3 regions of the Paenibacillus sp. M-152 genome follow, and region 2 is predicted to be linked to each of the others. Evidence: predicted binding sites of a transcription regulator. Region 2 holds the regulator's gene; each other region holds the start of a gene.
The links. The regulator Rex, encoded in region 2, represses fermentation and respiration genes when NADH is low (regulators of the CRP and FNR family bind a similar motif). The targets are predictions, from matches to a motif close to TTGTGAAATATTTCACAA.
Positions count from the first base shown of each region.

Region 1: a site for Rex is predicted at 924-941, ahead of pflB (formate C-acetyltransferase). Genes of this name have one in related genera too.
Region 3: a site for Rex is predicted at 1,810-1,827, ahead of lpdD (prenylated flavin chaperone LpdD). Genes of this name have one in related genera too.

Region 1 is NZ_CP034141.1:3,565,120-3,568,408, reverse strand. It holds gene adhE (bifunctional acetaldehyde-CoA/alcohol dehydrogenase) at 1-763, shown strand, start outside; gene pflB (formate C-acetyltransferase) at 1,091-3,289, shown strand, end outside.
Region 2 is NZ_CP034141.1:3,408,891-3,412,179, reverse strand. It holds gene dinG (ATP-dependent DNA helicase DinG) at 1-1,693, shown strand, start outside; gene EGM68_RS14825 (redox-sensing transcriptional repressor Rex) at 1,721-2,374, shown strand; gene EGM68_RS14820 (amidohydrolase) at 2,361-3,289, shown strand, end outside.
Region 3 is NZ_CP034141.1:4,325,035-4,328,323, reverse strand. It holds gene EGM68_RS18860 (S8 family serine peptidase) at 1-1,674, shown strand, start outside; gene lpdD (prenylated flavin chaperone LpdD) at 1,854-2,204, shown strand; gene EGM68_RS18850 (hypothetical protein) at 2,213-2,800, opposite strand; gene EGM68_RS18845 (DUF4190 domain-containing protein) at 3,022-3,289, shown strand, end outside.

The DNA.
Region 1 (3,289 bases), 160 kb from region 2:
TACAGACAAAAACCTGGGCAACACGAAGTATCCGCTGGCTGACTATGAGTTGACTCCTGATGTGGCAATTATTGACCCTGTGTTTGTATATTCGCTGCCTAAAACAGCTGTAGCCGATACAGGTATGGACGTTCTGACACATGCTATCGAGGCTTACGTGTCTGTAATGGCCAATGATTACACAGATGGTCTGGCAATTAAAGCCATTCAACTGGTATTCCAATACCTGGAGCAATCGGCTCTGATCGGCGACAAGTTGGCTCGCGAAAAAATGCATAATGCTTCTACACTTGCAGGTATGGCGTTTGCTAATGCATTCTTGGGTATTAACCACAGTCTTGCACATAAATGGGGCGGACAATACCATACGGCGCATGGCCGCACGAATGCTATCTTGCTGCCGCACGTTATTCGCTACAATGCGAAAAAACCGACAAAATTTGCTTCGTTCCCTAAATATTCGCACTTTGTTGCAGATGAGCGCTATGCAGAAATTGCACGCATACTGGGACTGCCTGCACGTACCACTGAAGAAGGGGTTAACAGCTTAATTGACGCGATCCGTAAGTTGAACAAAACGCTCGGTATCGAGGAATCGTTCCAACAACTCGGATTCGATCCAAAAGACTTTGAATCACGTGTAGATTATCTGGCTGACCGCGCTTTTGAGGATCAATGTACAACTGCAAATCCAAAGCTGCCGCTGGTTACTGAATTGGCTGATGTATACCGCAATGCCTTCTACGGACGCTTTGATCAATAATATAATAGTATGAAGAGGCTTGTAACAAAGCATTTTCCTATACAATACCAATGCAGGCTCTCTATATAGAGGGCCTCTTGGTTTGGGAAGGGAGGTGAGCGGCGAGGCTGAAGGTATAGGCGTGAAGCTAGGGAAAATAAAGTGATAAAAATCACTCATATTGTGATTTATGTCACATACTACACTCTATCATTATTCTACAATAAGAGTGTAAGAAAGGTCCCGACACTGAGCGTAAGGCATCGGTGAAAAGGCCGGGCTCAAGAAATAGTTTAAACGTGAAAAAAATCACAAGTCCGGAAGACCAAACAATTTGGAGGGATTTACATGTCGGTGATTGAGAGAGAATTACAAGAGCAACAATCTGGCTGGAGAGGTTTTAAAAAAGGAAAATGGACTAGAGAAGTTAACGTCAACGATTTTATTGAAACCAATATCTCACCTTATGTTGGCAATGAAGAATTTTTGGTTGGTCCTACCGCCAATACAACTGCATTGTGGGAAATTGTATCTGATCTTACTAAAAAAGAGTTGGCAAACGGCGGCGTGCTTGATGTAGACGTAAATACGCCATCCACCATTATTTCACATAAACCGGGCTATTTGGACCGGGACAAAGAACAAATTGTCGGTGTACAAACAGATGCTCCATTCAAACGTTCTTTGCAGCCGTTTGGTGGAATTCGGATGATGATCGACGCTTGCAAAGCCTATGGTTTTGAAGTGCCACAAAGCATTGTTGACATTTTCACTCATATTCGTAAAACACACAACCAAGGTGTATTTGACGCTTATACTGATGAAATGAGAGCAGCTCGTAAAGCTGGCATCATTACTGGTTTGCCAGATGCATATGGTCGTGGTCGTATAATCGGTGACTATCGTCGCGTAGCTCTGTATGGTGCAGACTTCTTGATCCAAGATAAAAAACTTCAATTGAAAAGCCTTGAAGTTGATTCCATGGAAGAAGACGTAATCCGTCTACGTGAAGAAATTTCTGAACAAATTCGTGCTTTGAATGAATTGAAACAAATGGCTGCTGAGCACGGTTTTGATATTTCTAAACCTGCTAACAATGCAAAAGAAGCTTTCCAATGGGTATATTTTGGATATCTCGCAGCGATTAAAGAACAAAATGGTGCAGCAATGTCCTTGGGACGTGTATCTTCATTCCTTGATATCTATACTCAACGTGATCTTGAGGAAGGTACGATGAACGAAGAACAAGCTCAGGAACTGGTCGATCATTTTGTTATGAAACTGCGTATTGTTAAGTTCCTGCGTACACCTGACTACAATGAACTGTTCAGTGGTGACCCAACTTGGGTAACAGAATCCATTGGTGGTATGTCTGTCACTGGAGAAACTCGTGTTACCAAAAACAGCTTCCGCTTCTTGCACACACTGTACAACTTAGGACCTGCTCCAGAGCCTAACTTGACTGTACTGTGGTCAGAAAAACTGCCTGAGGGCTTTAAAAAATATTGTGCAAAAGTTTCTATTGAAACTAGCTCCATTCAATATGAAAATGACGATTTGATGCGTCCAATCTACGGCGATGATTATGGTATTGCTTGTTGTGTATCCGCCATGAGAATTGGTAAACAAATGCAATTCTTTGGTGCTCGTGCCAACTTGGCAAAAGCTCTGCTGTATGCCATTAACGGTGGTAAGGATGAAAAATCCGGCGTTCAAGTAGGACCTGAGTTCCCAGCCATTACAAGCGAAGTGCTGGATTACGAAGAAGTGTTGAGCCGTTTCAAACCTATGATGGAATGGCTGGCAAAACTGTACATGAACACTTTGAATGTTATTCACTATATGCATGATAAATATAGCTACGAACGCATTGAAATGGCGTTGCATGACCGTGATATTCTTCGTACCATGGCTTGTGGTATTGCGGGTCTGTCAGTTGCTACCGACTCCTTGAGCGCCATTAAATATGCAAAAGTTAAACCAATTCGTAACGAAAAAGGAATTGCTGTTGACTTTGAAATCGAAGGCGAATACCCTTGCTACGGTAACAACGATGACCGCGTAGATACTATCGCTGTAGAACTGGTAGAAAGCTTCATGAGCATGATCCGCAAACATAAAGCTTATCGTAATGCGGTTCCTACTCAATCAGTACTGACTATTACTTCCAACGTGGTATATGGTAAGAAAACAGGTACAACACCTGATGGACGTAAAGCAGGCGAACCGTTCGCACCAGGTGCAAACCCGATGCATGGTCGTGATAAAAAAGGTGCTCTGGCATCTCTGAGTTCCGTAGCCAAATTGCCTTATGAACACAGCTTAGATGGTATTTCGAATACCTTCTCTATCGTGCCTAAAGCACTGGGTAAAGAAGAAGAAACACGCAAAACAAACCTTGTTTCGATGATGGATGGCTATTTTGGAAGCCACGCACATCATCTGAATGTCAATGTGTTTGCTCGTGAACAACTTTTGGATGCAATGGAGCACCCAGAAAACTATCCACAACTTACGATTCGTGTTTCCGGCTATGCCGTTAACTTT
Region 2 (3,289 bases):
CCTGAGCAACCGTGGAGGGGATTTTTGGGAAACAGTAGCTAGTGATTCCGAGTCCTGTCTTGGTCGTTCTTGCCCATGGTTCCGCAAATGCTACTATCATCGTGCACGTCATGAAGCAGGAACAGCGGATGTGGTTATAACGAATCACTCCAAGCTGTTCACCGACGTCAAAGCAAGTCACCAGCTATTGCCCAGCTATGAACATCTGGTAATTGATGAAGCACATCATCTAGAGGAAGTAGCCGGTAAGCACTTAGGCATGCATATGAAATATTTCACACTCGTGCATACGCTGACTCGATTGTTCAAGGACAGTAAGAACGGACAATTGCCTTCGTTACGTCAGCAGTTGGCAAAGTCGGGACATGAGAAGTCGACGGAATGGGCCTCGACCATTGATCAGCTGTACCCACTCGTGTTAGAGGTTAAGGAAACTTGGGACCTGCTAAGCGATAAGCTGTTTGGTATGTTGCCAGAGCGGTCTGATGCCACACCGGGTGAAACGGGGCAATTTTCTTCGCGTCTCAAACCGTCGGCCAAGCCTGCAAAGTGGGATCAAGCGGCGGCGTTGGAAAATCAGCTTTATGTAACGATGGGTGAAATTTTGCGCAAGGGCGACAAGCTGATGCTGGATGTCAAGGAAGAACACGACGATTATGCGGCGGATAGTCTCATTACAGATATCACGGGTCTGCTTAAGGATTTGGCGGGGATTAGGGAAAATTTGCGCTTCTTTATACGACTCGATGATGAAACAACCGTATATTGGCTCGAAGCGAGTGGGCAATTCCGTAGTAAATCATTGCAATTTTATGCAGTGCCCGTCGATGTGAGCCGCCAGTTGAAAGAAATGTTTTTTGACAAAAAAAGAAGTATTATTCTGACATCTGCTACTTTATCGGTAGATAAGTCGTTTCAGTACATGACCGATCAACTCGGCTTGCAGGAGGCAGCGGATCAAGGACGATTAATGACGTCACAGCTCCCATCACCTTTTAATTACAGGGATCAGGTGTTGCTGGTCATTCCGCGAGACTTTCCGAGTGTGAAGGGCAGTGTAGGGGATGCACATTTTGTAGAGATGCTCGTTAGCTCTCTAGGAGCGACTGCCCAGGCGACGCGGGGGAGAATGCTTGTTCTGTTTACTTCCTATCGGATGCTCCGGCAAGTGTATGAGCCACTTAAAGAGGCGTTAGCATCCAGCGATATTACCGTGTTAGGACAAGGTGTAGACAGTGGGAGTCGGAGCAAGCTAACCCGTCGTTTTCAGGAAGCCAAGGCTTCTGTATTGCTGGGAACGAGCAGCTTCTGGGAAGGCGTCGATATTCCAGGGAAGGCTTTGACTTGTCTGGCTATCGTTCGCTTGCCGTTTCAACCGCCCAATCACCCGTTACTGGAGGCAAAAAGCGAGCTGCTCCAGCAGCAGAAGAAGAATCCATTTATGAAGCTGTCTGTACCACAAGCAGTTATTCGCTTCAAACAGGGATTTGGGCGATTGGTACGTACAGCGAGTGACCACGGAGTCGTTATCGTTTACGATACGCGTGTGATCGAATCCTATTATGGAAAGCACTTTTTGTACTCGTTACCGGGACCAAAAATGGAGCATATGCCATCGGAGCAAATGGTGCCCCGCATCGCCGAATGGCTCCAATCCGCCCCGGAGACAGAGGCACAACGGACGGACACCTAAAGTCCGTTACAATTAGGGGGAGCAAGTATGAAATCAGATAAAATTTCAGAGGCTGTCGTACGGAGATTACCCGTATATTTACGTTATCTGAATGCACTGCACAAACGGGAGGTGGCTACGGTCTCTTCTCAAGAGCTGGGACAGAGGTTAGATTTGAATCCGGCCCAAATTCGTAAAGATCTTGCCTATTTTGGCGATTTTGGTCGGAAGGGCATCGGTTATGATGTTTCTTATCTAATTGAGAAAATACGCCATATCCTGAAAATCGACCAGCAAATTAATGTAGTATTGGTCGGAGCGGGTAATCTGGGTCAAGCCCTATCAAACTATAACGCTTATTTAAAAGACAATATGAAGATTGTGGCGGTATTTGATGCGTTCCCGGATAAGGTTGGGACCAGAATCAATACCTTAGTCGTTCAGCCGATGGATGAATTGGAAGCGACTGTGAAAGAAAAAAATATTCGAATCGGGATTATTACTGTACCTGATTTTGAGGCACAACACGTAGCTGATAGGCTCATTGAGAGTGGAATTGGAGCGATTTTAAACTTTGCACCTATCATTCTCAAGGCACCGGCTAACATTCGGATACATGCCACAGACTTTACAACTGATTTGCTTAGCCTCGCTTATTATCTGGAGGACGGAAAGGAAGAAGCACAATATGACAGTGAATAAATGGATGATTAAAAACGGTTCTTTTGCCGTGAATGGACCTGAAGCTGGGGTAATCCATGGTTTTATGATTGTGGAGGATAGCCGTATTACTTACATTGGCGAGACTCTGCCTGCGGGTGAGGAAGAGACAGAAGCAATCGACGGTAACGGGTTATTGTTTTTGCCTGGTCTGATTAATACTCATGGTCATGCGGCGATGTCTCTGCTGCGAGGGTATGGAGATGACTTGGCACTTCAAGTGTGGCTTCAGGAAAAAATGTGGCCTATGGAAGCCAAGTTTACATCTACGGATGTGTACTGGGGAACATCCTTGTCAGTGCTGGAAATGCTGAAAGGTGGAACCACAACTTTCCTGGATATGTACGATCATATGGATGAGGTGGCACGTGTAGCTGAAGAGTCGGGCATCCGTGCAAGTTTGATGCGTGGAGCCATTGGACTCTGTTCAGAAGAAGAACAGCGGATCAAGCTGGCTGAGGCCGTGACTTTTGCCCGTAACTGGCATGGAAAAGCAGACGGACGTATCACAACGATGATGTCTCCGCATGCCCCATACACATGCCCGCCAGCGTTTATTGAGAAATTTGTTCAAGCAGCACATGATCTCGATTTACCATTGCATACGCACATGTCCGAGACCATAGCCGAAGTTGAGCAAAACGTACGCGACTACGGTTTGCGTCCAGTTGCACACTTAGATAAGCTTGGCTTTTTCTCCCGCCCTTCACTTGTTGCCCACGGCGTACACTTGAACGACGAAGAGATAGCTTTATTAGCGGAACGAGGTGTGGCGGTTTCACATAATCCAGGCAGCAACTTGAAGCTGGCAAGTGGTGTAGCTAGAGTGCCTGAATTGCTGCGTGCAGGAGTTACTGTTTCTCTTGGAACAGACGGTCCTGCCAGCAATAATAACCT
Region 3 (3,289 bases), 920 kb from region 2:
GTTTCCGTGACTGCTCCTCCAAACGGCAGTGTTGAAGCGAATGTCACGTTGAAGCCTTTCATCGGTTTCCAAGGAGGCATTGCCTATGATGACGGTACAGGAGAAAATGCCAGAGCCTTTAACGCGGCAGGCAATTCATGGGCAGTGAGAATGACACCTGAGTCGGAAGTGGCACAAGTGACAGGAGCATCCCTTTTGTTCTGGAACTCTGCCTTCCCGAATCCGGGAGGAACGGCATTCCAATATTCTATCTATGACGCCTCCGGTGCAGCAGGAGCACCTGGGCGTCTATTGGCTGGTCCATTCGACGGGACTGCTGTCCGGGATGAGACACAATGGACGACGGTGCAGCTTCCAGAGCCGGTGACGGTTCAAGGTGATTTCTACATCGTATATACACAGTCTGCGGTAGGGACACAGTCACCAGGTCTGGCTACAGATGAAAACAGTCCCAATGCGCTCCGCAGCTGGCAAGGTGTAAGCGGCACATGGAGCCAATCACCTGAAGAGGAAGGGAACTACATGATCCGGGCTATCGTCAGATATCCGGTGAATGCTCCAACGATTACGACTCCTACGAAGGCTACGTATACGCAGGAGGAAACGATTACCGTAACAGGAACTTCTCCGGCAGAAGGAGCTGATATTCAGCTCTTTAACGGTAAGGAGCTGACTGGCACAACGAAAGTGAAGGATCGTCAATTCAGTTTGTCGGTCGATCTTCAGCCAGGTGCTAATCCGCTAAGTGTTCAAGCGGCGGTATACGGCAAAGTAACGGATCGTTCCGAGCCGGTGGTTGTAACGCTCGATCAGACTAAACCGGGTCTGATCCTGACTTCACCTGATGAAGGAGCTCGTACAAATGCGGGTGTGGTCAGTGTAACCGGTACGGTGTATGACGAGTTCCTCACCGAATTGACGATTAACGGCGAGCCCGCTGAATTCGGAAGTGACGGTAGCTTTAATAAACGGCTGCTTATCAATGAAGGTGAAAATCAAATTACGGTAACGGCCAAAGATCTTGCCGAAAACGAAACGACTGTTACACGCTCGGTGTATGTCGATACAGCGCTGCCGAAGCTTGAAAATATTAGCCCTGCTGAGGATGTACGTATTACTCCAGGACAGCCGGTACGAGTAGCTTTTGACAGTGCATCCGGTTTGGAGGCATCCTTCCATGTGGAGCTGCCCTTTAACCTGTCCACTTTGGCCCGTAATGAAATTCCATTAAATGAAACTTCGTCAGGCCACTATGAAGGTACTTATCTCACTTCATCTTCTCTGAACCTGGAAGGCGGAGTCATCGTGATCCGGGTAAGGGATGCAGCAGGGAATGAAGTGGAGACGGAGGCGCCGGGGAGGTTGTATGTAACCCATGGTGGAGGAGAGGGCCCAGGTCCGAATCCACCTACATCGAATGAAAAGCCGGTAGCTATTATTCAGGCGAATGACGCAGCCAAGAAGAACAAAAATGTACAATTTAATGCCAAAGCTTCCCGCGATACAGATGGTGAGATCGTCAGCTACAGTTGGAATTTTGGTGATGGCGATACGGCAGTTGGTTCCAAGGTGAAGCATAAATTCACCACAGCCGGAACGTATACCGTGGAGCTAACAGTAACGGATAATGACGGCGCAACGGGTAAGGCAGTGCATAACATCACAATCCGTTAACAGCAAGTAAGAGGATGGGAGTTTTTTTAGAATACAATAAAGGTCTACAGCAAGCCACTGTTAATAGAGGCTGCTGTGGGCCTTTTTAAATTTGTCCAACAGTTCAGGAAGCGATACAATGAATGGTACTCTATGAAGTGAATCGTTTCACAATAATATTTTTAGCAGGAGAGGATCATATGATTCATTTGGAAAAAGAAAGCGGACGTATCCGTCTTGTGCTGGATGCCTATTTTATGGGGGAAGATATCGTTGTGCTCATATCAGGCGGTGATCAGCCTCACTTGGGGACGATTACTGCGGGGGCTAGGCTTGAGCCGATTCAAACCGTGCAATTGCAAAACCACAAGGAATTTTATATTACTGAAGAAATTGCAGTTCGCTTGCGTAAAGAGTTTGCGGGTAACTTCGCCATTTGCTGCGGGACGCATTTGGATCATGCAACCAAGGACGAAATCCGAGTGCTGACAGACATGGCTATACAAATGGGAAAAGAGCTCATTGAAGAACTTAAGCAAGTGCGCTTGTAGCGACCTTTTTAAGTGAACTCTCGAAAAAGTAGATTGCGATAGGGGTACTTACTAAAGGGATACTTAAAAAGCAATGCAAAACCATCATCCTCAATGTCTACAGATTTTAGCGCAGAGGATGGAATTAAACTACGGATCATTACATGAACTGCACGCTGGTCTTGCCTGTTGATCGCTTTGGCTAGGGCAGAAGCAAAGCATTCATTGCGTGCCAATTCGCGATACAGCGGAAAAACGGCTTTGGCAATGGCACGATGAACCTTTGGCTCAAATGTAAACTGCACCGTCCCTGGGGGAATCGTCGTACCGTTCGTGTAATAGAGCATCGGCGGCTGAGCTAAAAAGGAAACAAAGTAGCCAATCCCATTCGTACCTAAGCCTTGTTTGGCGGCAAATGGCGCTACCGAGCAGAGAAGGGATTTCATCCGATCCAAATTACCCTGAACGACAGCTCGTGACCATTGGACGGCAAAAGCACGTTGGGTTGCAATAGCTTTGTAAAATGGCAGCATGGCGGCGGATATTTTCCGAAGTGTCTCTGCATGTAAACGTTGGTGAGACGAGCCCTTTCTGCGGGCTGTTCCACGATATAACATAGCTCCGTCCTCCTTGGCAGGATGCTCTCTTGGAGCGTAATTTATCTGTAATAGGTACAGTACTGTATGCCCGATTATCTCAAAAAGTGCTAAGATGCTACGCTTCTTCTTTTTAACGTTCTAATTTAAAAAATTGAAATAAGTACTGTCCTGATTTGTAAGATTGTGGTACCCTAGAACTTATATATTGCTATTATAATTATTGGAGTTGAATTAAACAGATGAGTGACTTGTACAAGGAGCCTCGATCTTCCGATCCTTTTCAGGAGCCGAACGATTATAACGCTCCATTTAACCAGCCCCCAGTAGTTCCACCTACAAACAGTAAAGCTGTTGCCTCGATGGTGCTCGGGATTTTATCTGTTGTCATTCCCTATCTTGGGTTGATTATCGGAATTGTGGGTATTATTTTGTCCAGTCTTTCCCTGAAGGAAATTAACCGTCATGGCGAGCAAGGCAGAGGTATGGCCATTGCTGGACTGGTATGTA